3 regions of the Comamonas sp. Z1 genome follow, and region 3 is predicted to be linked to each of the others. Evidence: riboswitches for the same ligand, from Rfam matches in the RefSeq annotation. Region 3 holds a riboswitch; each other region holds the start of a gene.

Region 1 (10,400 bases), on a different contig from region 3:
CGACCGCCCCTCAATACTTCAAGCTCACCAGCTGACCTACAGGGGAAGCTGAATTCAAACGCAATCAAACCGCTTCCAAAAGAGCCTTCTTCAGTCGCAAAGTACTAATTAACCGACCTTTGGGTACTTATGCCAGAAGGGAAGGAAACAGGCGCTTACCGCAATGCGACTATCGCCGCCTGCAGGCGCTTCGGGCGCAAACGATGCAAGAGCCAGAGTGGGTATCACCGATGCAGCCTGGTGTAGACCAAGAGCCACTGCATCAAGCGACTCGGTGAACAGGTGATGTCACGTTCGCTCGAGCGGCAGGCCAAAGAGCTTCATATCCGGGCCGCTCTTTTCAATCGGTTCACTGAGCTGGGCTGCCCGCAAACAGTGGCTTTGGCATAGCCACGCCCGGGGTCAGGGGCAGTCTGGCCCGGCGCTGATTTTTGCAACAACACCATGCGCCTAGAGACATGCCCAGTTATAAGATACATAATTGATGAATCTTATGTGCAGCAACGACAGCGAAAGGAATTGTGCGATGAGGATTCATGAGCTTTGCACTGAAGAGGAGGTCGTCAGCTTGGTGCACTCCTTCTATGCGCGAATACGCCAGGACGAGGTGCTTGGCCCCATCTTCGATGCACGTATAGCGGACTGGGACCATCATCTGACCAAGCTGGTGGATTTCTGGTCGGCCATTTTGCGACGCACAGCACGCTTTTCAGGGGCCCCTATGCCCAAACATGCTGCGCTACCAGGTCTAAGCCAAGAGCTGTTTGAGCGCTGGCTGGGCCTGTTCGAGATCACACTGGCCGAGCAACCCAACCGCGCCATGGCCGATCAAGCGTGGCAGGCGGCGCGCCGTATTGCACAGAGCCTGTGGTCGGGCTACCAGATGAGCCGTGATCCCAAGGCACTACCGGCGGTGGTGAGCCATGTCTGAGCTGCTGCAGATCGAGGAGCCGATGAGGTCTGCGCCCCAACCCAAGCCTCCTGCGCCCCAGTGGAAAGCCTTACTGGAGCTTGGCTTCAGGCCCTTGTACATGGCCGGTTGTCTGTGGGCGGCGGTGTCGGTCGCGCTGTGGGTGTTCGCGCCACAGTGGCTTGCGGGGCGTTTGGGCGGCGTGCTGTGGCATGCGCACGAGATGTTGTGGGCCTTTGTGGCGACGATTGCCGTGGGCTTTCTGCTCACGGCGGCTAGTAACTGGACTGGAAGCAACCCTATTCAGGGCCGGGCGCTGGGCGGGTTGTGCGTACTGTGGCTGCTGGCGCGCGTTGGTTTTCTGGTGGTGGGTGATACAGCTTTTGCTTTTGCCGTAGTGTGTGAACTGCTGTTTTTCGCCGCCGCTGCCATAGTGCTGGGCCGGGTGATCTATGCAGCACGCAGCCGACGCAATTACGGCCTGCCGCTGCTGGTGTCAGGCCTGGGCGTGGCCGATGCACTCTTTCTGCTCTCGGTATGGCAAGGCAGCGACTACGCAACGCTGATGCACTACCTCTATGCAGGGCTGCTGTGCATGGCTGTGATTGCACTACTGGTGGCGCGGCGCGTTATTCCATTCTTCGCTATGCGGGCGGTGACGGATCTGCAGATTCCCATGCATATGGCCAGCGGGCAGTGGCAACTCTGGGCTGGCGGGCTTGGCATTGTCTGCCTGTTGCTGGGCTGGGTGCCGGGTATGGTGACCGCATTGGCTGTCACGGGACTCATCACCCTATGGCAGGTGTTGGCCTGGAAACCCTGGGCTGTGCGTCAGGTGCCGTTGCTGTGGATTCTGTATCTGGGTCATGCGGCCTTGGGCACGGGCCTGCTGGTGGCAGCGCTCCAGGCGAGCAGCTGGGTACTGCGCCTGGCCTGGCCGGTCCATGTGATCGGCGTGGCCGGCTTTGCGGTGCTGATAATCGGCATGGTGACACGTACGGCTTTGGGCCATCTGGGGCGACCATTGCGCGCCGATGGGAGCATCGTGGTCATGTATGTGCTGGTGCTCGCCGCCGCTTTGCTGCGCCTGCTGGCACTTCTGCCTGCAGGGCTCCCTCAAGCCGCGCTGCATGCATCGGCGCTTGCATGGGTGCTGGCCTTTGCTTTGTACCTTTGGCGATTTGTGCCCTTGCTGATTCGGCCGCGCCTGCCACCTGCTGGACTCTCAGCGGCTCAGCCCTCAGGACATGTCGTCCGCAAGTCCAGAAAATCTGTTTGAACGAGATCACTCAATGCGTCTAACCCTGATGACCGACTATGCGCTGCGGCTGCTCATGCATGTGGCCCAGCGGCCAGATCGCCTGTGCACGATTTCGGAGGTTGCGCAGGCTTATAGCATTTCCGAGGCAAATCTGATGAAAGTGACGCATCAACTGGCCCTGCAGGGTTGGATAGAGACGGTACGTGGCAAGGGAGGCGGCATGCGCCTCGCCCGTGAACCTAAGCAGATCCATATCGGTACAGTGATACGGGGACTAGAGTCCGACTTCACGCTGGTGGAATGCTTTGGCAACGACAACCGGTGCACGCTGACCGGCGACTGCCGCCTCGCTGGCATGTTGCAAGGAGCTTTGCACAGCTTCATGGCGCATCTGGATGGCTTCACTCTTGCAGACCTGATACCACCAACCTCTGTCAGCGCAGTGCCGTTGATTCCTGCCATACGACTGTCAAGAGAGAAGGCCCAGACATGAGCTATGGCCTGCTGATCACACTACACCTGCTGGCCGCCGTGGCGTTTGCAGGCACAGTGTTCTTCGAAGTCGTGCTGCTGGCCAACGTGCACAGCCGAGTGCCGCAGCAGCACATGCTCCCCGTGGAGCAGGCGCTGGGGACACGCGCCACCGCCGTCATGCCCTGGGTGTTGCTAGTGCTGTATTCTGCGGGAGCAGGCTTGGCCTGGCAGCACCGCTCGGTACTGGCGCACCCATTGGCCAGCAGCACAGGCATGCTGATGGTGCTCAAGATTGCGCTGGCGCTTAGCGTGCTTGCGCACTTCGCCAGCGCCATGTGGTGGCGCCGCCAAGGACAACTTAATGGACGACGCTCGCACCGATTGCACCTGAGCGTGTTCTGCCATGTGCTGGTCATTGTCTTGCTGGCCAAGGCCATGTTCTATCTGCACTGGTAAGAGCCATGCGAGGTATGCCAAGCGGCTGCATCCAAATGCGTCATGGCAGACTTTCCCCTTGATCAGGGTGAGTCTGCCAATTCAATATCCAAAGAACTCCTCACTACGCACATCGTCCTCATCAATACCGGCTGATAACAGCAACTGCTGCATTGCCGCAACCATGGAAGGTGGACCAGCAACATAAAAGATCGGATCAGCCAAGCCCACAATGGCCTGCTGGAGCCACGCTCTATCGATCGTTTGTGTATCACCACTCCAATCCACGGCAGAGTGCGCCATATCCGTCATGGTGGCCTTGAGCCGGAATTTGGGATTCTTCTTTTCGAGAGCTTGAAGCTCAGAGAGAAACGCCGAATCTTCTGGACGACGATTGGAATACAGCAGAAGCAAATCCTGCTGTGACTGCTGCATTGCAGCATTTCTCAGCATGCTCATGAACGGCGTCACGCCAATCCCACCGGCGATGAGCACACCCGCTCGCGCTGTGTTTTTGTGCAAGGTAAGCGAACCAAATGGGCCATCGATATCCAACTCAGCACCTACGGGCAGAGCTGCCAAAGCGCGTTTGTAAACACTGTCCCTCATCCGCGTGGCAAACACTAATTCACTCTCGTGCGGCGCGCTGACGATGGAGAATGCGTGACATCGCTCCTCTTTGCTCTCCCCAGGGACCGCGCCCGGCAGCTGGATTTCAAACGCCTGTCCAGGGCGGAAATCAAACCCCGCCGGTTTGGCGAGATGGAATGCCATCGTACCCTGTGCAACCTCCTCGCGTTCGAGGATTTTGCTGTGCTCTATGCCCATGATTCACTCCTTCGCAATCAATGGATCTACACATTGGATGTGTCCAATGGAGCAAATATTCCCGTCAATCGATACCCACCGTGAGAAACGGGTCGAATTGGGCGTTCTCATTGAGTCGACCACCTCAGCCTGTTATGGCAGCGTTCGGCCAGAAGCAGCCCCGTTCAGCACGAGGCCGCGAATGGGGGGTCTAGGCTGGTTACAGACGCAGAGATGCGGCAAGTCTGCGACCGCTACCTCAGATACCAGACGTTGACCTGCTACCTGGCCAGACTTCCGCTGTGCGCCTCAAACCGAAAACTGGCTGGGCGCAGTGCACAAGACAATTGAACGACAGCTCTCGTGAACTGCGAACTGATGCTGCCGACCCAGTGCAGTCGTTCCGAGGGTTTCATCGAACTACTGAATCTATAAGTTAGACAAGCCATTCGACATGAATTGAGGCTTAAATCCAGTTTTGTCCTGTTCGGAAATCAGTCGGATGACTTTGCATGGGACTCCGGCAGCGATGACACCTGACGGAATATCTGATGTCACAACACTGCCGGAGCCAATGATCGAACCATCTCCAATCGCTACCCCGGGATTGATGTGCACACCTGCTCCAACCCAGACTCGATTGCCAATCTTTACGGGCTTTGCGAAGCATCCACCTGCGGCGCGCTCCATGGGGTCAATTGCGTGATTAGACGTATAGATACCGACTCGCGGCGCAAGGAGCACATCGTCACCGATGTATATGCCACCGCCATCAAGCATGATGCAATCGAAGTTGGCATAGAAATTGTCGCCAATGTGGATATTCCGCCCGAACTCACAACGGAAGGTCGGTTCGAAGTGTACGTTTCGACCTAGATGCCCTAGCAGAGACCTGAGGATCGCCTCCCGCTCACTAGCTGGTTTCGAGAAGGAGTTGTTGTACTCATTGGTCAGCAGCACCGCACTCTGCCTCGCCGCCACCAATTCAGGCGAGAGGTCGTTATACATTTGCCCAGAACAAATATGAGCAAGTTGCGTTTCGAGCTTTGACATTGGGTGCGACTAGTTTTTTAGGAAGGCGATAACCATAGCGCATCGCTGACACTCCTACGGCAACTCCTGGCCACAAGCGACCGTCTCAGAGCCACTCACTCAATGCGGCAATTTGTCCGGATCTACCTCTCAAGTGAGGCATCCGCTTGTATTAGTCGCGCGAATTGGTGGCTGCCAAGTCGGAGTATTTGCACAGCATCTGTATCGGGAAGATAGGGCAATTCGACTCGTACACGACCTTGCTGCCATACCGCGATAGGTACCCAGGGGAAAGTGGGCAACCACGGTAGAAAATGCACCGCAGGTTTGGATGAATCGCGTGCGATACCCGCCCCAAGCTCCCTGCATCGCAGCGAAGACAATGCCCCTTTCAAGTAGTTCACCGCGTCTTCAGCAAAGGCATCAATGCAGGAGTGATTGCCTGCGCCTGCTCCGAGGTCAGCGGGTCGTACGAGACAACAATATAGGCGCCCTCCTCCAGCACATCCGCACGGGCGACGTGGTCGCCGAGTATGCCTACCACCTGCTCTGGCGCAAGTCCGAAGTAGTTGTTGCACTGTTCTCTGGCCCAGTAGTTCACCTGCCTGATGTGAAGGCACTCTTGTCTGCGTGGACCGGCTTGAGCCCGGGCATGCATACGTTCTTCATCGCTGGATTTCCAGAATTCATCTTCCTCTTCGGCCAACACATCCATGTCCTCCACCGCAGCGAAGAATGCACCAAAGCTGCGTATATAGAGGGGGATCACCTGGTCGAAGACATACTTCAGGTCGGCTCCATTTTTTGCAGAATTAAATTCGACAGTCATGTAGTCTTCAAGGCATGGAGCCACCTCTGAATGTCGCCGATACCTCCGGCTCAGAAGTCCAATTTCAAGGCGACTGACCTCCTCGTGAAGTCGATAGCTCACTTCATTGACAGGCCAATCCGATCGGTCTTCAAATGTGATGATATCCACATCTGCCAGCCCCCAAGGTGCGGGAAGCAAAGACAAGCTCTTGCATAGCTTTGCGTAGATTTCAGAAGGACTTTCGTCGAAGTCGAATACTCTGCAAACTCTGACAACGTTGGACGTATTTTTCATTTTCTCCGCTGCCGGACACTCATTCCGCTCGGACAGACCGAGTGGATTCCGAAATTCAATCTAAGCTTGTCCGCTGCGATTTTTACTCTGGCATCTGCAGGCAAGTGCCAAACGGCATACACACCGTTTTGGTGCAGCGCAGACTTGCGGCACTTAAGGCCCTGGCCGCCTTGGCTCTGAATAAATGGAAGGGCGGATGCGCAAACCTGCTCTCTTCCAAGAGAAAGTTGCGGGGAGCCTGTATCCCGCCACCTGGTCTCTCTCATTAGAGAAAAGTGGCTTTCCTGCGGGGGACAGCACCTCGTCTCAACCGCAAACCTTCGGTTTGCTGGGCCGTGCCAGCCACACTTTATTTGTAGCTGATGACAAAGGTGGCATCGGCATTCGCGCTGCCGGGCGTCGGCTTCTGTACGAGCGACGTCCAGGTATAACGGGCCTTCAGTTTGATATTCACCGGCTCATTGCCAAATTCGCCAACCATCCACTGATTGACCTCCCCCGATTCGGGCCCGAAGCTCACGAGCTCTTCATTTTCTCGTTGAATCTCGATACCTACGTTTTTGGCCACCGAATCCTCAGAAAGGGACAGAGTCGTTGATCGATTCGCCGGGTTCTGCGCATCCGAAAATACAACAAACATTCTGGTACTTGTTCCGGTATCACCCCCAGCGCATGCAAGGCTCAGGCTGAAATCCTTCCACGGCCCTTTTCCGTTATCCATCAGGTCGGAAGCACTGATGCTATCGAGAGATACCGGAACCAGTGGGGTATTGAGCTTGCATGTCGGCACTCTAGGCTCAACCACGATTCCGCGTCCTTCCATATAGATTCTTCTATAGGTATGTTGCAGGTCAACATATCTGGACTCACCAATCAGTCCACTAATATATCCCCCTGCCGTGATGGGCCCCGTTTTTACCAATTCCACGACAAACTCTTGAGCTGGCGCGAGAAAATAGTTGGTGCGCTCGTCATATCGCGATTGAGGCCACCAATTCTCGGCATTTATGCCCCCTCTGATTCTGATACCCACGCCAGCGATGGAAGTCTTGAAAGTACCATAACCGTCCGACTGGCTACTGGTCGAAACGGTGTAAAGCGTTGTACCCATTTTCTTTTTGCACTGAATATACCCACCAATGCCCGAGGCCTGAGTGTACTTCAAACTAATAACTGTTCCCTCTGGGACCGATGGATCAAAATCCCCGGTCTCCCACGGCTGAACCTTCAAGTCAACTGTTGGAACAACTCGGTCGTCGTCCAGCCTGATAGAACAGATGTCTTGAGCCTGTGCAGCCATGGGTGCAGCCACAAGAAACGAGGTGCACAAGAATCGCAAAATGACTGGCATCAATTTGCGTTTTCGAAATCGTTGATTTGCCATTGAAATTCCACAAATATCTTTTCTGAGGATGGTATTTGCGGTTCATATGGCGATTTCTAGGATTTTTCTCAAAAGTTTGGCGTGAGCCGGCTCTCACCGAGGTTTGAACTTCCCCCCACTCAGGCTTGCAATCAGGTCGGCCTCAGGCTGACCTGAGTCACTCACAGCCCCATGCCGAAGCGGCAGCAATCGCCAACACCAGTTGCTGCACGCCGCCTGTCTTTAACAGCTGTTTTACGCTCCACACAAGCTGTTCGAATTGCATGACCGCCACGTAACGGTTCAAAGGGCCGTTTCTGCATGCCGCGACAGGTTCGTGTCGTCCCTAAGCAGTCTGTCAACGCCTGAAGAATGAGCGAGCCTTCGAGAGCACCGCGTGTTATGGCGGGCGGCTTCACAGACGAAAACGCGGGCTTGCGCGAGCCATGGCGGGGTCGGACCGGCCTTGCGCACCCTGCGCCGGCGGCCGCAGAAGCACACCAATACAGGTATTAACCCGAATAAAGTCGCTGAAACTGGCTAAAATCGCGCCCATCCCGCGGGAGAGCGGAGCCTTTAGAGGGTTCCCGCCGAAGGCGCAAACTCCCATAATCGCTCAGGCAATAAGTACCGCAGGTGGGTCTGACAAGACCCGGATATCGCCAACTGGAGAGCAGCCCGCAACCACAAGTCTGCAGGGCTCACCGAAGGGGCAAGCATGTCCACCGCGAAGGTGCTCATGCGCAACTCTCAGGTAAAAGGACAGCGGGAGAGGCAAGCCGGACACTCCCGCCGATGTGAGTGGCTGGTCTATTTTCAAGTGCCTTCATGCTTCCTTCCGTCTCTTTGCTGGACTCGTTCCAGGCCTCCAACTTCACCGTCATGCTGGTCATCTATCTGGTGGCCATTACCGCCGAAGCCATGTCCGGCGCACTCGCCGCAGGCCGGCGCAATATGGATATCTTCGGCGTCGTCGTCATCGCCTTTGTCACTGCCCTGGGAGGCGGCACCATCCGCGACATGGTGCTGGGCCACTACCCCATCGGCTGGACCCAGCACCCTGAGTATGTGTATCTGGTCATCAGCTTCGGTCTGCTGACCACCGTGATTGCACGCCATATGCACAGGCTCAAGCAGGTGTTTCTGCTGCTGGACGCCATGGGTCTGATCGCCTTTTCGCTGATCGGCTGCAATACCGCGCTGGAGCTGGGCTACCCCACCATCGTCATCATCATGGCCGGCATGATTACCGGCATCAGCGGCGGCATCTTGCGCGATGTGCTCTGCAACCAGGTCCCCGTGGTGTTCCGCCGCGAGCTGTATGCCAGCGTGTCGCTGTCGGTATGCCTGATGTTCCTGGGCCTGCGCTATCTGGATGTCAGCCCCAATATCAGCACCATCGTGTGTTTTGCCGGCGGTCTGGCCTTCCGTCTGGCCGCCATTCGTTTCAAATGGCGCCTGCCGGTTTTTTCGTACCAGCAGCGCTGGGAATAAGATCGAGCTCCCCCTGTGGCGCTGCGCGCCTTTCCCCTCTCTTGCTACGCAGGAGGGGGGACGCAGTCATCGCTGCGGGGCGGCCCTTGCCTGGCTGCTCTGACCTAGACTGCGCCATGCATTACCCATGTAGTTTCACTTTCCATGTCTGAACCGATCACATGGATGCCGGATGGCACCCCCTATAGCTCCAGATTCGGCGATCGCTATCACAGCGAGTTCGGCGGCCTCGACCAGGCCAGCCAGGTTTTTCTCGGTGGCTGCAACCTGCCAGCAGCCTGGGCCGATGCAGCGCAGTGGCGCATTCTGGAGACCGGCTTTGGCTTCGGCCTGAATTTCCTGGTCACCTGGGCGGCATGGAAGGCCGATCCCAGACGCCCGCGCATTCTGCATTTTGTCTCGGTGGAGGCCTACCCTGTCTCGCGCGAGGATCTGCTCGCGTTTTTGCCGGCCGATGAGGTACTGCGCGCGCTTGGCGAACAACTGGCCGAGCAATGGTGGGGACTGCTGCCGGGCGTGCATCGCCTTTCCTTTGATGACGGCCAGGTGCTGCTGACGCTCTATATAGGCGATGCCAGGACCATGCTGCGCAAGCAGCAGATGACGGCGGACAGCGTGTATCTGGATGGCTTCTCCCCCCAGCTCAACCCCGAGATGTGGGATGAAGATGCCATGAAGAACATTGCCCGCCATTGCCGCCGGGGCACGCAGCTTGCCACCTGGTGCGTGGCCGGCCATGTGCGCCTGGCGCTCAAGGCTCAGGGTTTTGAAGTCAAGAAGCACGCTGGCGTGCCGCCCAAGCGCCATAACCTGCACGCAGCCTACAACCCGGCCTGGGAGCCACGCCATCGCCCTGACGGCCTGCCTGCGCCCGTGGGCCAGGCCGGCCGCTGCCTGGTGCTGGGTGCAGGCCTGGCTGGTGCCGCCGCTGCCGCCAGCCTGGCAAGACGCGGCTGGGAAGTGACGGTCCTGGATGCTGCGGCCGAGCCTGCGGCAGGAGCATCAGGCCTGCCAGCCGGCTTGTTTTGCCCGCATATTTCGCCCGATGACAGTGTTCTATCGCGCCTGTCCAGAAGCGGCGTACGCACAACGCTACAAAATCTGCAGCAACTGAGCCAAGCGCAAAAGTTGTATCCAGCCCAGGACTGGGCCCATGGCGGCGTGCTGGAGCATGACCTGAACGAGCCCTCCCATCTGCCCAGGTCATGGCTGCAACCCGGCAGCGAGAACAGCCCCTGGGGCCTGCACTGGAGTGCGCCTGCGCTGCCGGCTCAGCTGGCTGCGGCACAGCTGCCTGCAGACAGCCACGCCGTATGGCATGAGCAGGCTGGCTGGGTACGCCCCGCACAACTGGTGCGCGCGCTGCTGCAAGCCCCCGGGATTCATTGGCAGGGCCATGCCCGAGCTTCGAGCCTGGTGCGCGATGAAGTGCGCAATATCTGGCAGGTGCTGGATGCGCAGGGCCAGACCCTGGCCGAAGCCCCCATGCTGGTGCTGGCCCTTGGCCCGGACACCAAGC
Region 2 (10,400 bases), on a different contig from region 3:
GACTTCGTAATGATTTTGCCCACTGTCATCGCTCCAGACCTCCGGGCCGAACTCGCTCATATTGCCGTTCAGACTCTGTCCTTCACGCAGCGCGCTGGAATCGGTCTGCTCGGCCAGCACAAAGCGGCCGTTGCCGGTGCGCAAGGCGACCCGTCCGGAAGACTGCTTGAAGGCGACGACGGTGGCTTGTTCTGACATAAGGACTCCTGTGCCATTGCTGGCTGTTGTGGATTACAGCCAAGTCTAATCAGACCTGGGCAAAGCGAAAGTCCTGCTATTTCGGCCTGTGTGTTCCACCCGTAGGACGATCTCCGTTAGGCTTGCGATGTCTCCCCCAATCAAGCCCCACAAACCATGCTTTTCATTCTGTTCAAACTTCTGCACCTTCTGGCCATCATCATCTGGGTGGGCGGCATGTTCTTCGCACATTTCTTTCTGCGTCCTGCCGTCCAGGGCCTGCAACCACCCGAGCGCGTGACGCTGATGCATGGCGTGCTGCAGCGCTTTTTTGCCTGGGTCCTCGTGCTGGTGGTCGTCGTGCTGGCCACCGGCATCGGCATGATTGGCAGCATTCACGCCATGGCCGCCCAGGCCGGCGGCCAGTTCAATATGCCGGTCAACTGGATCGTGATGAGCATTCTGGGCCTGGTGATGATGGCCGTGTTCGGTCATATCCGCTTTGCGCTGTTCAAGCGCCTGGATGCGGCCGTGCAGCTCAAGGACTGGCCCGCAGGCGGCAAGGCGCTGGAGAGCATCCGCAAATGGGTCTCCTTCAATCTGGCCCTGGGTCTGGTGATCGTGGTCGTGCTGCGCGTGCCGCTCTGAGCCTGAAGCAGCCTTCAGCAAGCCCGGTCTTCATGGCCGGGCTTTTTTATGAGTCCGGCAAGGCTCTAGCGCATACCAACAATGCTCAAACTGCTTTTGTTTTCATAGCAACAAAAACAGAGACTGCGCAGGCAGGTCCGGCCCCATTCAAAACCTTGCTGACATTTTTTTGCAGCTGCACAATAATTGCCGACTCAATCATTGACCAAGCAAATATTGGTGGCGCCATTGCAAAACCAGACCGACCCCATCATCGACCCGCAGGACGAATCCAGCTTCTTCTACCAGGCAGGGGTCTACGCGCCGGACAAAAGCATTGGCTTTCTCATGCGGCGCGTGCTCAGCTCCATCCTGCAGCTGGCCGACGCCCAGCTGGCCGAGCAAGGACTGACCTATGTGCAATGGCTGCCGCTGTACAAGCTGCTGATCTGCGCCGACACCAATAGCAGCACGCTGGCCAAAGACCTGGGCATGGACCCGGCTTCGGTGACGCGCGCGCTGGACCGCATCGAGGCCAAGGGGCTGCTGCGCCGCGAGCGCTCCACCACCGACCGACGCGTGGTGCACCTGGTGCTCACCGAGGAGGGACGTAGCGTCGCCACCCAGGTGCCCAAGGTTCTGACCAAGGTGCTCAACGGCCATTTGCGCGGCTTCAGCCACAGCGAATGCACGCTGATGCTGTCCATGCTGCAGCGCATGCTGGTCAACGGCGATGCGCTTCGAGAGGCCCTGACCCAGGAGCCAGGCAAGCCCCCCATCCAAACGAGCGAGGCAGGCCGCGCCCCCGGGGACTAGGCTGACCTGCTGCCTACTTTTTTACCGCCCTATTTCAATAAAAACCACTGGCACTTTTCCATGACCTCTAGACCTTCACGCAAACCCGCCGCAGAGCAAGCCCCTGGTCGCCCGCTGCTGGCAACCGCAGCACTGGCCGCCGTGCTCGCGCTGGCAGGCTGTGCCTCGCAAGGGCCGGCGCACCAGCCGCTGGCACGACTGGGCTCGGCCGATGTCGGCCTGAACGACTCCGCCAGCCTCAACACTGCAGATGCCACGGCACTCGCCTCCTCCCAATGGTGGACAGGTCTGGGCGATGCCCAGCTCGATCAGCTCATCGGTCAGGCCCTGGCCGGCAGCCCCAGCCTGGCCGCCAGCAACGCCCGCTTTGAAAAAGCCGCAGCCCTGGCCACGGCCAGCAGCACGGCCAGCGATGTGCGCGGAACGCTGAGTGCCGACGCCACACGCCAGCGCTACACGGCCAACGGCATGATTCCCGCCCCCATCGCGGGCAATATCTACAACAGCGGCAATCTGCAGGCCGGCCTGTCCTGGTCGCCCGACTTCTTCGGCAAGCATGGCGCGGACCTGCAGGCCGCGCTGGGCCAGGCGCGCGCCGCCAGGGCCGACAGCGCTGCTGCCGCCAACCAGCTGACCGCACAGGTGGCGCGCAGCTATATCGCCCTGGCCCGGCTGATTGCCCAGAAGGAAGTGGCAGAGCGCACGCTGGGCCAGCGCCAGTCCTTGCTGAGCCTGAGCGAGCAGCGCACCCGAGCGGGCCTGGACAGCCAGGTGGAACTGACCCAGGCCCAGGCCGGCATGCCCGATGCCCAGACCCAGATCGAGATGCTCGGCGAGCAGATCACGCTGGCGCGCCGCACGATTGCCGTGCTCTGCGCCCAGGCGCCCGATGCGCAAAATGCGCTCTCGCCCAGACTGTCGGTGCTGCGCATCCAGCCCGTGCCGCAGGCTCTGGGCGCGGATCTGCTGGGCCGTCGCCCCGATGTGGTGGCCGCGCGCTGGCGCGTGGAAGCGGCCACGCAAGGCATTGAATCGGCCAGGGCCGACTTCTACCCTGATGCGAATCTGACCGCCTTTGTGGGCCTCAACGCGCTGGGCCTAGACAATCTGCTGCAGGGCAGCTCGCGCCAGATGGGCATCACGCCTGCGCTGCGCCTGCCTATCTTCGACGGCAAGCGCCTGCGCGCCCAGCTGCGCGGCAAACAGGCCGATCTCGACACCGCCATCGCCCAGTACAACGGCGCCGTGCTCGATGCCGTCAAGCAGGCGGGCGACGCGATTGCCTCCGTGCAATCGCTGCAGCGCCAGCAGCAGTTGCAAACCGAGTCGCTGTCCAAGGCCGAGCGGGCCTATGACTTTGCCGTGCAGCGCTATCAGGCCGGCCTGGGCAGTCAGATCACCGTGCTCAACACCGAAACCCAGCTCATCAACCAGCGTCGCCTGGCCGTGGACCTGCAGGCACGCGAGCTCGATACCCGCGTGGCCCTGGCCGCAGCCCTGGGCGGTGGCTGGAGCGACGACACCCCGGCTGTTGCACTGCAATAGACATCGAACTCAACAAAATCAATAGCTGCTACCGCTTTACTGCCATTGCATTCAAGGCAAAAACACTCTCAATTCTTTTATTGATAAGCGCTAGCAGCTCCTCTTTTCAATAGCGCAAAACCGCTTCACAGATAACAAAGCGCCAACATCATGACCGACACCAAGCCTACTCAGAACGCTCCCCAAGCTCCTGCGGCAGCTACGCCCAGCGCCAACCCTGCGGGCCGCCGCAAGGGCCTGACCATCGTGGCGGCCGCTGTCGCCGTGGCCGCCATCGCCTGGGGCGGCTGGCACTGGATGGTGGCCCGCAACTACCAGACCACGGACAACGCCTATGTGGCCGGCAACGTGGTGCAGATCACGCCCCAGGTCGGCGGCACCGTGATCAGCATCGGTGCCGACGATACCGACTATGTCCGGGCCGGCCAGTTACTGGTGCAGCTGGACCCTGCCGACTATCTGGTGCAACTGGCCCAGGCCGAGTCGCAGCTGGCCCAGACTGCGCGCCAGACCCGCACCCTGTATGCCAACAACGCCCCGCTGGCCGCCCAGGTGGCCCAGCGCGAAGCCGATCTGCTGCGCCTCAAGGCCGATGCCGCCAAGGCCAACGACGATGTGGCGCGCCGCCGCCCGCTCACGGCCACCGGTGCCGTGGGCAAGGAAGAGTTTGACCATGCCAAGGCCCTGGCCACGGCCGCCGGCAACGCCGTGGCGGCCGCAGAAGCCGCCGTGCGTGCTGCCAAGGCCCAGCTGACGGCCGCCGAAGCCCAGACCAAGGGCACGACGGCCGAGGACTTCCCCGCCGTCATGGCGGCCGCAGCCAAGGTGCGCGAGGCCTATCTGGCCCTGCAGCGCACGCGGCTGATCGCGCCCGTGGACGGTTTTGTGGCCAAGCGCGGCGTGCAACTGGGCCAGCGCGTGGCCGCCGGCTCGCCGCTGCTGACCGTGGTCGACCTGCACAAGCTCTGGGTGGATGCCAACTTCAAGGAAAGCCAGCTGGCCGATCTGCGCATGGGCCAGAAGGTGGAGCTGACCGCCGACGTCTACGGCGACAAGACCACGTACGAAGGCAAGGTCGTGGGCCTGGGTGCGGGCACGGGTGCGGCGTTTGCACTGCTGCCCGCGCAGAACGCCACCGGCAACTGGATCAAGGTGGTGCAGCGCGTTCCCGTGCGCATCAGCCTGGAGCCCGAAGCGCTCAAGCAGCACCCGCTGCGTGTGGGCCTGTCCATGGACGCGAAGGTCGATATCCGCGACAAGGACGGCCAGGCCCTTGCCAGCACGCCGCGCAGCGAGCCCGTGGCCCAGACCACGGTCTATGACGGCAGCCTGGCCCAGGCCGAGCAGCGCATCCAGCACATCATCGCGGGCGACAAGCTGCCGGCACTGACCCAGCTGGCCGATCTGCCCGCAGCCCAGCCTGCGCAATAAGACGCGGAATCAGCCATGACTTCCTCGACTTCTGCCAATCCCGGAGCGGGTGCCTCGCCACCGGCTCCGGCGGCCCGCCCCATGCCGCCAGCCATCGCCCCGCTCAAGGGCGCGCAGCTCGCCCTGGGCACGCTGGCGCTCTCGCTGGCCACCTTCATGAACGTGCTGGACTCCTCCATCGCCAACGTGGCCATTCCAGCCATCTCGGGCGATGTGGGCGTCAGCCCCAGCCAGGGCACCTGGGTCATCACCAGCTTCGGCGTGGCCAATGCCATCTCCGTGCCGCTGACGGGCTGGCTCACCCAGCGCTTCGGTGCCGTGCGCCTGTTCACCATGAGCGTGCTGCTGTTCGTGCTGACCTCCTGGCTCTGCGGCTTTGCCTCCTCGCTGGAGATGCTGGTGCTGTTCCGCGTGCTGCAAGGCGCCGTGGCCGGCCCCATGATTCCGCTGTCGCAGACCCTGCTGCTGTCCAGCTATCCGCCCGCCAAGGCCGGTGTGGCGCTATCGCTATGGGGCGTGACCACGCTGGTCGCACCCGTGGTGGGGCCGCTGCTGGGCGGCTGGATCACGGACAATATTTCCTGGCCCTGGATCTTCTACATCAATGTGCCCGTGGGCCTGCTCTCGGCCCTCATGACCTGGAGCATCTACCGCAACCGCGAAACGCCCACGCGCAAGCTGCCTATCGACACCGTGGGCCTGTCCCTGCTTGTGCTCTGGGTGGCGGCGCTGCAGCTGATGCTGGACAAGGGCAAGGAGCTGGACTGGTTTGCCTCCAATGAAATCATCGCCTTTGCGGTGATCGCCGTCGTGGCCTTTGCCGTGTTCGTGGTCTGGGAGCTGACCGACGCCCATCCCGTCGTCGATCTGCGCCTGTTCAAGAGGCGCAACTTCGCGGCCGGCTCGATCGCGCTGTCCATCGCCTACGGCCTGTTCTTCGGCAATGTGGTGCTGCTGCCGCTGTGGCTGCAGCAATGGATGGGCTACACCTCCACCTCGGCCGGCCTGGCCCTGGCGCCGGTGGGCCTGCTGGCCATCCTGCTCACGCCCATGGTGGGCCGCAAGGTCGGTGTCTGGGATCCGCGCAAGATGGCCACGATTGCCTTCATCGTGTTTGCCATGGTGCTGTGGATGCGCTCGAAGTTCACCGTGGAGACCGACTTCGCCCATATCCTGATTCCCACGCTGATCCAGGGCGGCGCCATGGCCTTCTTCTTCATTCCGCTGACCACCATCACGCTGAGCGGACTGACCCCGGACCGCATTCCGGCCGCCGCAGGCCTGTCCAACTTCGTGCGGATCACGGCCGGCGCCATGGGCACCTCGATTGCCACCACGCTCTGGGAAAGCCGGGCTTCCATGCACCATGCCCATCTGACCGAGTTGCTGGTGCAAGGCCAGGGCACGTTTGCCAGCACGGTCAGAAATCTGCAGGCAGCGGGCATGAGTGCCGAGCAGGCCTATGCCCAGATCAACCGGCTGATCGATCAGCAGGCCTTCACGCGGGCCGCCGACGACATCTTTCTGGCATCGTCCTTTCTGTTCCTGAGCCTGATCGTGCTGATCTGGTTCACCAAGCGCCCGGCTTCTGCCGCAGGAGCCTCCGACGCGGCCGCTGGCGCACACTGACGAACTTCAGACAGAATTGGCTGGAAGCGATTGACCCACAATCGCTGCCAGCTATTTTTTGATAGTTTCTAGGCGCCGGCAGCCTGCTTGTCCAGGCGCCGCAAAAAAACCTGCAGCTCCTTGACGACCTGGGCATCGCCCTTGGCCTGGGCGCAGCTCAGCCCTTGCTGCCAGGCGGCTCGCGCCGCCTGCGCATCGCCCAGCGCCAGCTCCACCTTGCCCAGTTGCTTCCAGGCGACGGAGTATTCGGCATCCAGTGCCGTGGCCTTGCGCAGATGCTCGCGCGCCACGGCCATCTGCTCGTCGTCGGCATAGGCCTTGCCCAGGGTATAGCGCAGCAGCGCACCATCCTTGCCGGCCGCCAGCATGCTCTCCAAATTGTGAACCATGGGATTCATGTGCATTTGCTCCTCAGGCAGCGAGTGTCGCATCCGCCCCGAGAAAGCAGCTGAATGGCCGTGCCTGTGTTACGGCCTCTTGCAAGCCGGCTCTTGCAGCGCTGCAAACCGTCCCAAACTGCGGCCAATGTCTCAATAAGGCGCCTGATCTTGTTTCGCAAACCAAGTCTCTCCACCTCCATCACCGACTACGAGGACTCGCCCCAGTATTCGGGCGGGCGTTTTCGCAACACGCATCCGCGTCCGGTCAACAGCCCCAAGCCAGATGCCGGGACGCTATGGAAGTTCCTCTTCAACAAGCCGGCCGATTCCCAGCCGGGCAAGGCGCTGCCCGTTTTGCCGCTGAGCACGACCGAACTGAACCTCGCGCCCGAACGCAGCCTGTATCGCCTGGGCCATTCGACCTTGCTGATGAAGCTGCGCGGCGCCTGGTGGTTGACGGACCCCGTGTTTTCCGAGCGCGCCTCGCCGCTATCGTTTGCCGGCCCCAAGCGCTTTCATGCCCCGCCGATTGCCCTGGACGAGTTGCCTGCCTTGCGCGGCGTGCTGCTCTCGCATGACCACTACGACCATCTGGACCGCGCCACCATTCGCGTGCTCGCGCCCAAGGTGGGAGTTTTTCTCTGCCCCTTGGGAGTGGGAGACAGACTGGTGGCCTGGGGCGTGCCGGCCGACAAGATCGTGCAGCACGACTGGTGGCAGGGCAGCGAGGTCGACGGCCTGCGCTTCACGGCCACGCCGGCCCAGCATTTCTCGGGACGCAGCCTGCGCGACGGCAACCGCACGCTCTGGGCGTCCTGGACCATAGAAGATCGCCAGGCCGACAGGCCGCTGCGCGTCTTCTTCAGCGGCGATGGCGGCTACTTCGACGGTTTTGCCGAAATCGGCAGGCGCTTCGGCCCCTTCGATGTCACGTTGATGGAGACCGGCGCCTACGACGCCCACTGGCCCTATGTCCATATGCATCCGGCGCAGACCGTGCAGGCACACCGGGATCTCGGCGGCCAATGGCTGCTGCCCATACACAACGGCACTTTCAACCTCGCCATGCATGCCTGGTGGGACCCCTTCGAGCAGATCCTGAGTCTGGGCAGGCAGCACGGCATAGAGATCGCCACGCCCATGATGGGTGAGCGCCTGGACCTGGATGCCCCCCATGCCGGATCGCCCTGGTGGCGCGCCTGCGCCGAGGCCGACAGCAAGGGACTGGATCTGCGCCCCGCGCAACCCTGAAGGTGCAACCCGCATGGCCGACAATGTCCTCATGGACATTTCGCGCACCTCACACCTTGCCGCCGCCTGCGCCGCGTCTCTGACCGCCTTGCTGCTCGGAGCCTGCTCCCACCTCTCCGATGGCAGCCAGCCCAAGCAACCACCGAATGCCGGCATCTCGATCACAGTTTCCGGGCAGCCGGAGCCGACGCCGGCTCCGCCATTGGACACGCAGCACAGGCGGCCACAGAGCATGGAATGGCCTGCCTGGATCAAGGCAGACTGCACACCCCCCGCCCAGCTCGATCGGCAACCGCAGCCACGCCGCCACACCACGCCTTTCATCAGCGCCCACTGGTTTCCGAACGGGCTGGAGACCACGGTGGTCTTCCGCCTGGAAGTCACGGCCCAGGGCGAACTCGGCCGTGTGGCCTACCAGCCCGCCGATACCGATCCCCGCATCGTGAAGTCCATCATGCGCTCGCTCGAACGCTGGAAGTTCAAGCCCGGCATGCGCCAGGGCCAGCCCGTGACGTCCTGCTTCGAACAACCCTACCAACTGGTGTTTCCGCGCCAGGAGATCGATGTTCCTCGTACGCCCGCCATGAACACAGAACCGCAGTGAGACCGCAAGCTCAATTCCAGCGATCTGTGCTCGAAAACCCCAGAATCCATCCGATTCGGTGGTGCAAGCCCCTTGCCCACCGCTAGAATCGCCAAGGTCAGGAGAGAGTGCCTGCAGCTTGAAGCTGCCTCGCACCGCCGAAGGCGCAGACCCCCAACCCGGTGTCAAAACGCTCAGGCAAAAGGACTGACAAGCGCTGCAAGGTGTGCAAACCTGCAGCGTCCCTTGCTGGAGAGAGATGCAGGCCGTCATTTCGTATGTGCGCCGGCATCCACCGAAGGAGCAAACTGCCCGATGCAATGCGTGCAGTGAATCTCTCAGGTAAAGCGGACAGCAGGGCAAGCCCGCCACGCATGGCCCAGTCATGCATGGCCACTCATTTTGGTTTGACCACCGGAGCGCTTGCCTGTGACTGCTGCTGACACCTCTTCCGATCTGCGTTCCACACCGCTGTTTGCACTGCACCAGAAACTGGGTGCCCGCATGGTGCCGTTTGCCGGCTACGCCATGCCCGTGCAATACCCTCAAGGCCTGATGGCCGAGCATCTGCACACGCGCAAGGCTGCCGGCCTGTTCGATGTCTCGCACATGGGCCAGTTGCTGTTGCGCGGCCCCGATGCCGCCGCCGCGCTCGAATCGCTGATGCCCGTCGATGTCATGGACCTGGGCCTGCACAAGCAGCGCTACGGCCTGCTGCTCGATGAACAAGGCGGAATTCTCGACGACCTGATGTTCGTCAACCGCGGCGAAGATCTGTTCCTCATCGTCAACGGTGCCTGCAAAGAGGCCGATATCGCTCATATCCAGAGCCGCATCGCCAGCCGCTGCGAGGTCGTCCCACTGCCCGAGCGCGCCCTGCAGGCCCTGCAAGGCCCGCAAGCCGTCACTGCCCTCTCGCGTCTGATTCCCGGTGTGACGCAACTGCTCTTCATGACCGGCAATTACTTCGACTGGCAAGGCCATGCGCTCTACATCACGCGCAGCGGCTATACGGGCGAGGACGGCTTTGAAATCTCCCTGCCCGGCGAAGCTGCCGAAGCCTTTGCCGAAGCTCTGCTGGCACAGCCCGAGGTGGCCCCCATCGGTCTGGGCGCGCGCAACTCGCTGCGCCTTGAAGCCGGACTTTGCCTGTACGGCAACGACATAGACACCAGCACCACGCCGGTCGAAGCCGCGCTGAACTGGGCCATGCAGAAGGTTCGCCGCACCGGCGGCGAGCGCGAGGGCGGTTTTCCCGGTGCGGCCATCGTGCTGGAGCAATTGCAGAACCCTCAGTCGCTGCGCCGCAAGCGCGTGGGCCTGATCGCGCTGGAACGCATTCCCGTACGCGAGCCTGCCGTGCTGGAAAACATGGACGGACAGCATATCGGCCACATCACCAGCGGCCTGCTCAGCCCCACGCTCAACCAGCCTGTGGCGCTGGCCTATGTCGAGCCCGACTACGCCGCCATCGATACGGAAATCTTCGCCATGGTGCGCGGCAAGCCCGTGCCCATGAAGGTAGTCGCCACGCCCTTCGTTCCCACCCGCTACTACCGCGGCTAGGTCTGCCGCCGCGCATGAGACGGGCCAGTTTGCCAAACAGCGGCCAGAACACCGCTAAAGTGCGAGCTGGACCTTTCTCAAACAACACCCGATTCCCCTGAATCCCCCATCTGGAGCTTTCCATGAGCATCAAGTATTCCAAAGAACACGAATGGATCAACGCCGCTGACAGCAATGCCGCCATCGTCGGCATCACCGTACACGCACAGGATGCACTGGGCGATGTGGTGTTTGTGGACCTGCCTGCCGTGGGCTCCACCTTCAAGGCCGGCGATGTGGCTGGCGTGGTCGAGTCCGTCAAGGCCGCTGCCGATGTCTACATGCCCGTGACCGGCGAGATCGTCGAAGTCAACGAAGCCCTGCGCGACGACCCGTCGCTCGCCAACAGCGACCCC
Region 3 (10,400 bases):
TCAGATCGTAGCCATGGACCTTGGCCAGCGTGATGACGGGCGTGCCCAGGGCGCCAAAGGCCACGGGTGCGGTATTGGCGATCAGCGACAGACCGGATGCCGCCAGTGGAGAAAAGCCCAGGCCGATCAGGATGGCTGCCGTCACGGCCACGGGTGTCCCGAAGCCGGCAGCGCCCTCGAAAAAGGCACCGAAGGAAAAGGCAATCAGCAGCAACTGGATGCGGCGGTCTTCGGTGATCCCGGAAAGTGAATCCTGCAGCACCTTGAAGCTGCCGTTCTGCTCGGTCAGCTGATGCAGGAAGATGATGTTCAGCACAATCCAGCCAATGGGCAGCAGGCCGGTGAAGCCGCCGAACAAGGCTGCGCGCCCCGCCATTTCGCCGGGCATGTTGTAGACAAAGACTGCAATCAGCAGCGCTGCAATCAGGCCTGCTCCTGCGGCCAGGTGGGCCTTCATGTGCAGAAAACCAAGGCCCACCAGCATCACCACGACCGGAATGGCCGCCAGCAATGTGGATAGCCACATATTCGATAGAGGGTCATAGACCTGTTGCCAAACCATCTCTGTTGTCTCCTGTTTGTTGTGGTGACAAGGATGGTGGATGTGCGAATAGGCTTGCATACCTAGCATTAGCCCTTGATTTTCCCTCGCTGAAGAAAATTTCAAAACCGGCATAAATCACTTCAAACCATAGTGAACTGCCGATGACGGCGATGAGGGCTACCATCGGGTTCAACTCCAATTACAAGGCTAGAAGTCGTGAGCGATCTTTCCAAAATCACCTGTATCGAAGACCTGCGTGTGGTGGCCAAGCGTCGTGTGCCGCGCATGTTCTATGACTACGCCGATTCGGGCTCTTACACCCAGGGCACGTATCGGGCCAACGAAGACGAGTTCCAGTCAATCAAGCTGCGTCAGCGTGTGGCCGTGAACATGGAAGGGCGCAGCACGCGCACCACCATGATCGGCGAGGAGGTCGCCATGCCGGTGGCGATTGCGCCCACGGGCCTGACCGGCATGCAGCATGCCGATGGCGAGATTCTTGGAGCCAAGGCCGCCAAGGCCTTTGGCGTGCCGTTCACGCTGTCCACCATGAGCATCTGCTCGCTGGAGGACATAGCCGAGCACACCGATCGCCATCCGTTCTGGTTCCAGCTCTATGTGATGCGCGACAAGGCCTTCATGGAGCGCCTGATCAATCGCGCCAAGGCAGCCAACTGCTCGGCGCTGGTGGTGACGCTGGACCTGCAGATCCTGGGTCAGCGCCACAAGGACATCAAGAACGGCCTGTCCACCCCGCCCAAGCCCACGCTGGCAAACCTCATCAATCTCGCGACCAAGCCGCACTGGTGCCTTGGAATGCTGGGTACCAAGCGCCGCAGCTTCGGCAATATCGTCGGCCATGTGGATGGTGTGGGCGATGTGTCCTCGCTGTCGTCCTGGACGGCAGATCAGTTCGATCCGTCACTGAACTGGAGCGATGTGGAATGGATCAAGAAGCTCTGGGGCGGCAAGATCATTCTCAAGGGCGTGATGGATGCCGAAGATGCGCGTCTGGCTGCACAAAGCGGTGCAGACGCGCTGGTGGTCAGCAACCATGGCGGCCGTCAGCTCGATGGTGCGCCTTCTTCGATTGCAGCCTTGCCATCGATTGCAGAGGCTGCGGGCAAGGATATCGAAGTCTGGATGGATGGCGGCATTCGCAGCGGTCAGGACGTGCTCAAGGCTCGCGCACTGGGTGCGCAAGGCACGATGATAGGTCGCAGCTTCCTCTACGGTCTGGGCGCTTATGGCCAGGCCGGCGTGAGCAAGGCGCTGCAGATCATCCACAAGGAACTGGACACCACCATGGCCTTCTGCGGGCACACCAATATCAACCAGGTCGGCAAAGAAATTCTGTTGCCCGGCACTTACCCGAAACCTTTCGAGCAGAGCTGATTGTTCTGCGGCATGAAAAAAGGTCAGTCCTTTGCAGGGCTGACCTTTTTGATTTCCGCCGGTGTGTCGTGGCGTTCAGGGCTGCTCGAAACGCTTGCGCATGGCAAAGCCATAGCCCAGTCCCAGCAAGGCTGCCATGGCCGAGCCGGCCAGAATGCCCAGCTTGGCCGCGCCCAGCAGGGAAGCATCCGTAAAGGCCAGGCCGCCGACAAAGATGGACATGGTAAAGCCTATGCCGGCCAGCAGACCCACCAGCAGCACGCCGCGCCAGTTCAGGCCCTCGGGCAGGCTGCACAGCCCGCTCTTGACAGCCAGCCAGGTGCAGATGAAGACCCCCAGGGGCTTGCCCAGCACCAGGGCCACCAGCACGGCCATGGCCGTGGTCTGCGGTGCGGCAGCGCTCAGGTCTATGCCCGAGAACTGCACGCCGGCATTGGCCAGCGCAAAGATGGGCATGATGCAAAAAGCCACCCATGGATGAAGAATCATGGGCAGGCGCAGAGCAGGCGGCAGCAGGTCGCGCTGTGCGAGCTGGGCAATGCGCAACTCCTGCAGCAGGTGCTGCGGATCGGGGCGGCCGCTCAGCATCTGCTCACCGGCCTTGCGCATGGCCGTCTGTGCCGTGATCAGCAGCGGCATGGAGGCGGGACGTACAAACACAGGCGTCATCAGACCAAGCACCACACCTGCCAGAGTGGGATGAGCGCCGGTCTTGAGCAGACCGAACCAGAGAATGGCTCCGGGCAGCACATACAGAGGAGCGGCGGCAATGCCCATGCGGTTGAACAGCAGCACCAGCAGCACGCCGGCTGCGGCCACCACAAAGCCCATGGCCTGCAGCCCGCCCGAGTAGAAGAAGGCGATGATGAGCACGGCCACGATGTCGTCGATGATGGCCAGGGCCAGCAGGAAGATGCGCAGCGCTCCCGGAATATTGCGGCCCAGCAAGGCCAGCACGCCCACGGCAAACGCGATGTCGGTCGCCGTCGGAATTGCCCAGCCGTTGAGCAGCGTCCTGTCGTTGCCCGCCAGGGCCACGTAGATGAGCGCGGGCACGGCCACGCCGCCGATGGCAGCGATCAGCGGCAGACTGGCCTGGCGCAGGCTGGCCAGCGCGCCGTTGTGCAGCTCGCGACGGATTTCCATGCCCACGACCAGGAAGAACACCGTCATCAGCACATCGTTGACGATGAAATGCAGATCGGTGCTGAAGCTCCACGGGCCCAGCGTCAGCGCGACGGGGGCATGCCATAGTGCAAAGTAGCTTGGCGCCGCAGCGGAGTTGGCCCAGATCAGGGCGACGGCAGCGGCCAGCATGAGCACCATGCCGGCAAAGGATTCGATATGCAGCAGGTGCGAGATTTGTGCCTGCACGCGCTCGGTCGCGGATTGCAGCGCGGGAACACGGGGTGAATTTTGGGATGCAAAAGGCGCAGGGGCCTGCACAAGTGTTTGTGGGTCCATGTGTGGGTAGGTGTCTGAAGTCGTACGCTGAAGGCGTGCGGCACCTGAGGCAATTCCTGCTGGTGCCGTCTGCACTGCAAACGACTGGCGCGCTGGCGGCCCGACCTGCGCATGAACATTCACCTGCCATCGCCACCTTGTGTGACGGGCACCCAGCTGAAATTGTAGCTAAAGACGCAGAAATGGTCTGGATTTGAGGTTATTTTGCCGGGGTGGAGGCTTCGTCACCAGAACGGAAGCCGTTCGCGCTTCACGTCGCCTTGGCTTGAGCGGGTGGACTGCACGAATCGCGTCAGCACCGTCCGGCAGCCGGCGCTATGCTGGCGCGCTAACAGAAAAGAAAGCATCTCATGCCGGGCATAGGAATGGAATATTTGTGGGTGGGGGTGGTGCTGTTTGCGGCGGCGGCGCAGACGGTGCGCAACACGGCCCAGCGCTCGCTGACGGTGCAGGTCGGCACCTTGCCAGCCACGCTGGTGCGCTTTCTCTATGGCCTGCCGTTTGCTGCCATCTATCTGCTGGCGCTGTACAGTCTGGGCGATCCGTCCCTGGTGCTGCCGAAGTTCAGTGCCGCGTATCTGGGCTGGATCGCGCTTGGTGCCTTCTTTCAGGTTGCGGCCACGGCTGCCTTGCTCATGGCCATGAAGGAGCGCAATTTTGCCGTGGCGGTCACGCTGTCCAAGACCGAGGTGCTGCAGGTGGCCTTGTTTGCCGCCATGTTTCTGCACGAGCTGCCGACCCGGCTGGCGCTGCTGGCCATGGTGCTTGCCACCGTGGGCGTGCTGATGCTGTCGCTGCCGCCGCGCGGGCAGCTGTTCACGCTCTCGGCTTGGACCAGCAAATCTTCGGTCTACGGGCTGATCTGCGGCGCCTGTTTTGCGCTGGCCACGGTGGGCTTTCGCGGCGGCGCGGTCGAGATCGCAACACTGGGCGTGAGCTCGCCCTGGCTGTCCGGGGCCTGGGGCGTGCTGATCGCGCAGACCATGCAGTCCGTCGTCATGAGCGCCTGGATTGTCAGAACCCATGAGCAGGGCCTGCGTCCCATCTTCAAGGCCTGGCGCATCTCGCTGCTGGCCGGCAGCATGGGCGCTGCGGCCTCGCTGGCCTGGTTCACCGCCTATGCCATGCAGGGGGCCGCTGCCGTGCGCACCCTGGGCATGGTGGAGGTGGTGTTCAGCTATATCGTCTCGCGCAAGGTGTTCAGCGAGAAGCTCTCATTGACGGAAAAGCTGGGCATGGCGCTGATGATGCTGGGCCTGGTGCTGATCTGTCTGCAGCTCTGATTTCAAGAGCTACCTGCGCTTGTCTATGCTCTTTTTCAAAGCTAAAAGTCTTTGAAATGAACTATGAAAAAGCGCAAGAAGCTTCTGAATCAATAGCGTGCTGCCGCGGCTGTCGCTGTCTCAGCTGCAGCCAGGGCATCGACAGCGCGGCTGTGCTGCGCCTCAGGCGGCTTGCTGTTGCGCTTGCGCCAGGCGTTGGCGCTGCTCGGGCTTGACCGCGTAGAGCCGGTAGCCGATCGTCAGCAGCGCAAACCACAGGGGCGCGATATAGAGCGCCACGCGGGTGCTGGCATCCAGCGACAGGCAGACCAGCACCACGGCCAGAAAGGCCAGCACAAACCAGTTGGTGAACGGCGCGCCGGGCATGCGGTAGGCCACGGCTGCGGCATGACCCAGGCTGACGGCGCGGCGATAGCGCAGATGGGAGAAGACGATGATGCCCCAGGTCCAGACGGCGCCTATGGTGGCAATGCTGGTCACGTAGATGAAGGCTTCCTCGGGCACCAGATAGTTCAGCACCACGCCGACCAGCATGAAGGCTGCAGAGATCAAAATGCCGGCGGCCGGCACATGGCGTGAATTGATCCGGCCCAGCCTGGCGGGCGCCTGTTTGAATTGCGCCAGCGTATAGAGCATGCGGCCCGTGCTGAAGATGCCGCTGTTGCACGAAGAGGCTGCGGCGGTGATGACCACGAAGTTGATGATGCCGGCAGCGGCGGGAATGCCCAGCTTGTCGAAGACATGGACGAAGGGGCTCATGTCGGGGCTGAGCTCGTTCCAGGGCACCAGCGACATGATGACGATCAGGGCACCGATATAGAAGATCAGAATGCGGTAGACGATGCTGTTGGTGGCGCGAGGCAGCACTTTCTCGGGCGACTCGGCCTCGCCGGCCGTCACGCCGATCAGCTCCACGCCGGTATAGGCAAAGCAGGCGATCTGCAGGGTGAAGACCACGCCCACCATGCCCACGGGCGCAAAGCCGCCGTGCGACCAGAGATTGGCGAAGCTTGCCGTCTGGCCCAGCGGTCCCCAGCCCGTGGTGATGATGGCCACACCCAGCACCAGCGTGGCAACAATGGTCACGACCTTGATCAGCGCGAACCAGAATTCCAGCTCGCCGAAGACCTTGACCGCAATCAGATTCACGCCCAGCAGCACGGCCAGGGTGGCGAGCGCCGGAACCCATTGCGGAATGGCCGGAAACCAGTAATGGGTGTAGATGCCTATGGCCGTGAGCTCGGCCATGCCCGTCACCACCCAGGTGAACCAGTAGGTCCAGCCGGTGACGAATCCGGCCCAGGGGCTGACATAGGTTTCGGCATAGGTGGCAAAAGAGCCGGCCACCGGGCGGTGCACCAGCAACTCGCCCAGTGCCCGCATGATGAAGAAGATGGCCAGCCCCGCGATGGCGTAGCTGACCAGCAGCAGCGGCCCGGCCTTGTGGATCGCCTTGGCCGAGCCCAGGAACAGGCCCACGCCAATGGCACCGCCCAGGGCGATCAGCTGGATGTGCCGGTCCTTGAGGCCGCGCTCCAGCTCCCCTGTCTGCTGCAGCGACTCCCCGGCTGCGCTTGGATGATTTCGACTCATGTTGTATGTCTCCGTTTTGCCATTCACACGGCAACAGCTGCCCCTCACGGGGCGCTGCAGCTGCCGTGTCTGGCTTGTTGATGAGGTTTTCAGGTCGTGGTCAGGCGCTGGCGGTGCTCAGCGTGGCCGGTCGGGGCTGTCTGCTGGCGCTGCCCATGGACTGCAGCACGAGGTCGCCGACCATGTCGGCGGTGACGGCCGACAAGGTCCAGCCCAGATGGCCGTGGCCGGTGTTGTAGAACACGCAGGGCTTGTTGCCGGGGCCCACGCGCGGCAGCATGTCCGGCATCATGGGGCGCAGGCCAGCCCAGGGCACGACGCTGCGCGTGCTGACACCGGGGAAGCACTGCTGAACCCATTCGATGAGCGGGCGGATGCGGTCGGCGCGGATGTCCTTGTTGAAGCCGTTGAACTCCGCCGTACCGGCAACTCGGAAGCGATCGTCGCCGAGGCGGCTGGTGACCAGCTTGGTCTCGTCGTCCAGCAGACTCACCACGGGGGCTGCGGCGCGGCTGGCTTCGTCCGGCAGATTCACCGTGATGGAATAGCCCTTGACCGGATAGATGTTGACGCTGTCGCCGAGCTGGGCGGCCAGGGCGCGGCTGGCCGTGCCTGCGCAGACCACCATGGCGTCGAAAGTCGAGGTCTCGGTTTCCAGGCCCTGGCGCACGGTCACGCTGGCCTGCTTGCCATTGCTGTTCACCGACACGATTTCCTGGCCGTAGCGGCATTGCACGCCCAGTCGCTCGCAGGCGGCGGCAAGGCCGCTGGTGAACTTGTGGATGTCGCCCGTGGAGTCGCTCTCGGTGAAGTAGCCGCCGTAGAAGGTTCCGGACAGGGTCGGCTCTATGGAGCGCATCTCCTGCGGTGTCACGGCGCGGCGCTCCAGACCGCCTTTGGCCAGCAACCGGGAAACCTTGCCCGCATGTTCAAAGCCTGCTCGGTCGCGGTAGATATGCAAGATGCCTTTTTGCTTCAGATCGAAGTCAATGCCTTCGCTGGCCGCCCAGTCAAACAGGTGCTCACGTGCCGCAATCGCCAGCCTGGCGGTCTCCACGGTGTTTTTCTCGTAATGGGGGATGGCAGCGAGAAACTGGCAGAACCAGGAAATCTTGTGCCAGCTGGGCCTGGGGTTGAGCAGCAGCGGAGCATCGCTCTTGAACATCCACTTGAGGCCCTTGACGATGGTGGACCAATGGGTCCAGACCTCGGCGTTCGAGGCCGAGAGCTGGCCGCCATTGGCGAACGAGGTTTCCATGGCGGCATAGCGCTGCTTCTCGAACAGGGTGACGGAAAATCCGCGGCGTGCGAGGGCGTAGGCGGTGGTCACGCCCGTGATGCCACCGCCGATGACGGCGATTGTCTTCATGATTCAGATTCCAGAAACGTCAAGGGTGGAGCCCGTGCGCAACATGCGCAGCGAACGCCCCCTCTGTTCTGGACCTGAGAGATTCACGAGGCAGGGCCTTGCGGCGCTGCTCGCTTGCTCCTTCGGTATGCCCGGCGGACGATGACGTCCGGACATTCTTCAGAGTGTGTGAAAGCGATGCCGATCCTTTGGCCTGAGAGTTTCCGGGGCGGTTGCTCCTTCGGCGCTGCATGCGCCAAGTTTGCGCTGCAGTCTCTCTCGGCATCACCGGGCTGAGAGCCTGTGGGCAAATGTAGGAAGAATGGCGGCGCCTGGATATACGGGTTTTCTAGACTTCTGCGCCAGGGCTCAGCCATGGCTGCTCATGTCGGGCCCATGCTATTTGATAGCGCCTACCGCTTATCCTTCAAGGGAATATTGATTATTTGTCTATGAAAATGAATTTATTAAAGCGCAGTGTGCTTCTAAATTCATAGCGATAGACGCTGTCAAGTGCCGCCGAGCAGCCCCAGAGTCAGCCCCTGCATTGGCATGGCGGGTCATGGTCGGCGGTGGATTTGGGCAAAATATCGTCTTTGCCTGTCAATGGGCCCGGCGATATCACCGCTTTGCCATTGAAGCACCCGACTGGGGTGGCTGCCGATTCAGGATGCAACTGGCCTATCCGCCATGGCGTTCTGCTGTCATGGCTTCGTTCCTTTGTCCTTGTTGCCCGCGACCGTCATGGTCGCCTTTTTGCGTTGCCTGTCGCAGCGCCTGCGGGATGGTTGGGTGTTTTGTCCGGATGGGCGCAAACCATTACAACAAGACATTTATGTCCCAACCCAACTCAAGCCAGCAGCTCGCGCCGACTGGTGATGGTGACGATAACCAGCCCCGCTTGCACCGGGTGCTCAAGCAGCGCCACCTGAGCATGATCGCCATTGGCGGCGCCATCGGAACGGGCCTGTTCGTGGCCTCCGGCTCGGCCATCGCCCAGATCGGCCCCGGCGGCGCCGTGCTCACCTATCTGCTCATCGGCATCATGGTGTACTACATCATGACCAGCCTGGGCGAGCTGGCTGCCTTCATGCCGGTGGCCGGTTCCTTCTCGACCTATGCCTCGCGCTATGTGGATCGCGGCTTCGGCTTTGCGCTGGGCTGGAACTTCTGGTTCAGCTGGGCCGTGGTGGTGGCGGTGGATCTGGTGGCCTCGCAACTGGTCATGGCCTACTGGTTTCCCGATGTGCCGGGCATCCTCTGGAGCGGCCTGTTCCTGCTGCTGATGGTGGGGCTGAACGCGTTTTCCGCGCGCGGCTTTGCCGAGGCCGAGTACTGGTTCGCGCTGATCAAGGTGCTGGCCGTGGTGGCCTTTCTGATCACTGGCGTGCTGATTCTGTTCGGCATCATCAGCAACGGCCATGTACCGGGCTTCGAGAACTGGACCACGGGCGATGCGCCATTCGTCGGCAATTTCGCGACCTTTGTGGGCGTGGCCATGATCGTGGCCTATTCCTTCCAGGGCACGGAGCTGGTGGGCGTGGCGGCGGGCGAATCCGAGAATCCGCGCGAGAACGTGCCGCGTGCGATTCGCCAGGTGTTCTGGCGCATCCTGCTGTTCTATGTGCTGGCCATTGTCGTCATCGGCTTTCTGATTCCCTATACCGATCCGCAGCTGCTGCGCACCGATGTGGCCGATATCGCCGTGAGCCCGTTCACGCTGGTGTTCCAGCACGCGGGCCTGCTGTCGGCGGCCACGGTGATGAATGCGGTGATCCTGACCTCGGTGCTGTCGGCCGGTAACTCCGGCATGTATGCAGCCACGCGCATGCTCTACAACATGGCGACCGAGGGCAATGCACCGCGCATCTTCTCCCGGCTGACCCAGAACGGCGTGCCGCTGGTGGCCTTGATCGGCAGCACGCTGGTCGCCAGCCTGTGCCTCTTTTCCTCGCTCTACAGCCCGCAGGCCGTCTATATCTGGCTGCTGAATCTGGCCGGCATGACGGAGTTCATCGTCTGGCTGGGCATTGCCGTCAGCCACTACCGTTTCCGTCGCGGCTATGTCATGCATGGTCACGATGTGGGTCTGCTGCCCTACAAGGCCGGCGCCTTCCCCTTCGGCCCCATCTTTGCCTTCGTGCTGTGTCTGGTGGTGACGCTGGGCCAGAACTATCAGGCCTTCCTGGAAGATCGCATCGATTGGGGCGGCGTGGTGTCGACCTATCTGGGCATTCCGCTGTTCCTGCTGTTCTGGCTGGGTTACTGGCTGGTCAAGCGCAAGACCTGGGTCAGCTATGCCGATATGCGCTTTGACGAGCTCGAAGACATCAAGCAGGGCAAGGTTTCGTCCTGAGGCTGTTTGAGCCTTCCCCTTCTCTGTTCGGGAGGGGATGGCAGCAGGTCCGGGGGCTGGCGCTGCTTGCCGTTTCCCGGTGTCTGTGTGCCTGTTTGACGCATGACTGCCGTCTCTGGCCAGCCCAGGCAAAATCGGTGCTGTGAGCGATCTTCCCACCAGCCCCGAGCCCAGACCCAGGCGCATCGCGCATCTGGACATGGATGCGTTCTACGCCTCCGTGGAGCTGCTGCGCTACCCGCAGCTCAAGGGGCTGCCGGTGGTGATCGGTGGTGGGAGGCGCAGCTTTGACGAAGAGCTGCTGGCGCGGCATGCGGGGCGGCCGCTGTCCGAGATCCCGGTGGCGGACTTTCCGCTGCTGCGCGATTACACGGGGCGCGGCGTGATCACCACGGCCACCTATCCGGCACGGCAGTT

The links. Region 3 has a riboswitch for glycine ahead of FSY45_RS09625 (D-amino acid dehydrogenase). Riboswitches for the same ligand answer to the same signal wherever they lie in the genome.
Region 1: linked by a shared signal. The riboswitch ahead of FSY45_RS17035 (trimeric intracellular cation channel family protein) and the one ahead of FSY45_RS09625 (D-amino acid dehydrogenase) in region 3 are both predicted to bind glycine.
Region 2: linked by a shared signal. The riboswitch ahead of gcvT (glycine cleavage system aminomethyltransferase GcvT) and the one ahead of FSY45_RS09625 (D-amino acid dehydrogenase) in region 3 are both predicted to bind glycine.

Annotation. Positions count from the first base shown of each region.
Region 1 covers NZ_VOQT01000009.1:154,163-164,562, reverse strand. The annotation lists partial or broken gene FSY45_RS17080 (IS5/IS1182 family transposase) at 154-390, shown strand; gene FSY45_RS17075 (group III truncated hemoglobin) at 527-931, shown strand; gene FSY45_RS17070 (NnrS family protein) at 924-2,189, shown strand; gene FSY45_RS17065 (Rrf2 family transcriptional regulator) at 2,203-2,664, shown strand; gene FSY45_RS17060 (CopD family copper resistance protein) at 2,661-3,101, shown strand; gene FSY45_RS17055 (FAD-dependent oxidoreductase) at 3,183-3,908, opposite strand; gene FSY45_RS17050 (sugar O-acetyltransferase) at 4,317-4,940, opposite strand; gene FSY45_RS17045 (hypothetical protein) at 5,320-6,024, opposite strand; gene FSY45_RS17040 (fimbrial protein) at 6,374-7,408, opposite strand; gene FSY45_RS28275 (hypothetical protein) at 7,566-7,694, opposite strand; glycine riboswitch at 7,938-8,030, shown strand; glycine riboswitch at 8,044-8,163, shown strand; gene FSY45_RS17035 (trimeric intracellular cation channel family protein) at 8,216-8,881, shown strand; gene mnmC (FAD-dependent 5-carboxymethylaminomethyl-2-thiouridine(34) oxidoreductase MnmC) at 9,047-10,400, shown strand, end outside.
Region 2 covers NZ_VOQT01000001.1:147,965-158,364, forward strand. The annotation lists gene FSY45_RS00670 (hypothetical protein) at 1-198, opposite strand, end outside; gene FSY45_RS00675 (CopD family protein) at 355-825, shown strand; gene FSY45_RS00680 (MarR family winged helix-turn-helix transcriptional regulator) at 1,045-1,620, shown strand; gene FSY45_RS00685 (efflux transporter outer membrane subunit) at 1,681-3,165, shown strand; gene FSY45_RS00690 (HlyD family efflux transporter periplasmic adaptor subunit) at 3,316-4,596, shown strand; gene FSY45_RS00695 (DHA2 family efflux MFS transporter permease subunit) at 4,612-6,225, shown strand; gene FSY45_RS00700 (hypothetical protein) at 6,294-6,623, opposite strand; gene FSY45_RS00705 (MBL fold metallo-hydrolase) at 6,774-7,856, shown strand; gene FSY45_RS00710 (energy transducer TonB) at 7,870-8,460, shown strand; glycine riboswitch at 8,549-8,659, shown strand; glycine riboswitch at 8,679-8,804, shown strand; gene gcvT (glycine cleavage system aminomethyltransferase GcvT) at 8,869-10,005, shown strand; gene gcvH (glycine cleavage system protein GcvH) at 10,128-10,400, shown strand, end outside.
Region 3 covers NZ_VOQT01000004.1:156,758-167,157, forward strand. The annotation lists gene FSY45_RS09595 (L-lactate permease) at 1-562, opposite strand, end outside; gene FSY45_RS09600 (hypothetical protein) at 540-728, opposite strand; gene FSY45_RS09605 (alpha-hydroxy acid oxidase) at 761-1,939, shown strand; gene nhaA (Na+/H+ antiporter NhaA) at 2,015-3,403, opposite strand; gene FSY45_RS09615 (DMT family transporter) at 3,754-4,686, shown strand; gene FSY45_RS09620 (amino acid permease) at 4,849-6,279, opposite strand; gene FSY45_RS09625 (D-amino acid dehydrogenase) at 6,380-7,648, opposite strand; glycine riboswitch at 7,820-7,919, opposite strand; gene FSY45_RS09630 (amino acid permease) at 8,463-9,983, shown strand; gene dinB (DNA polymerase IV) at 10,183-10,400, shown strand, end outside.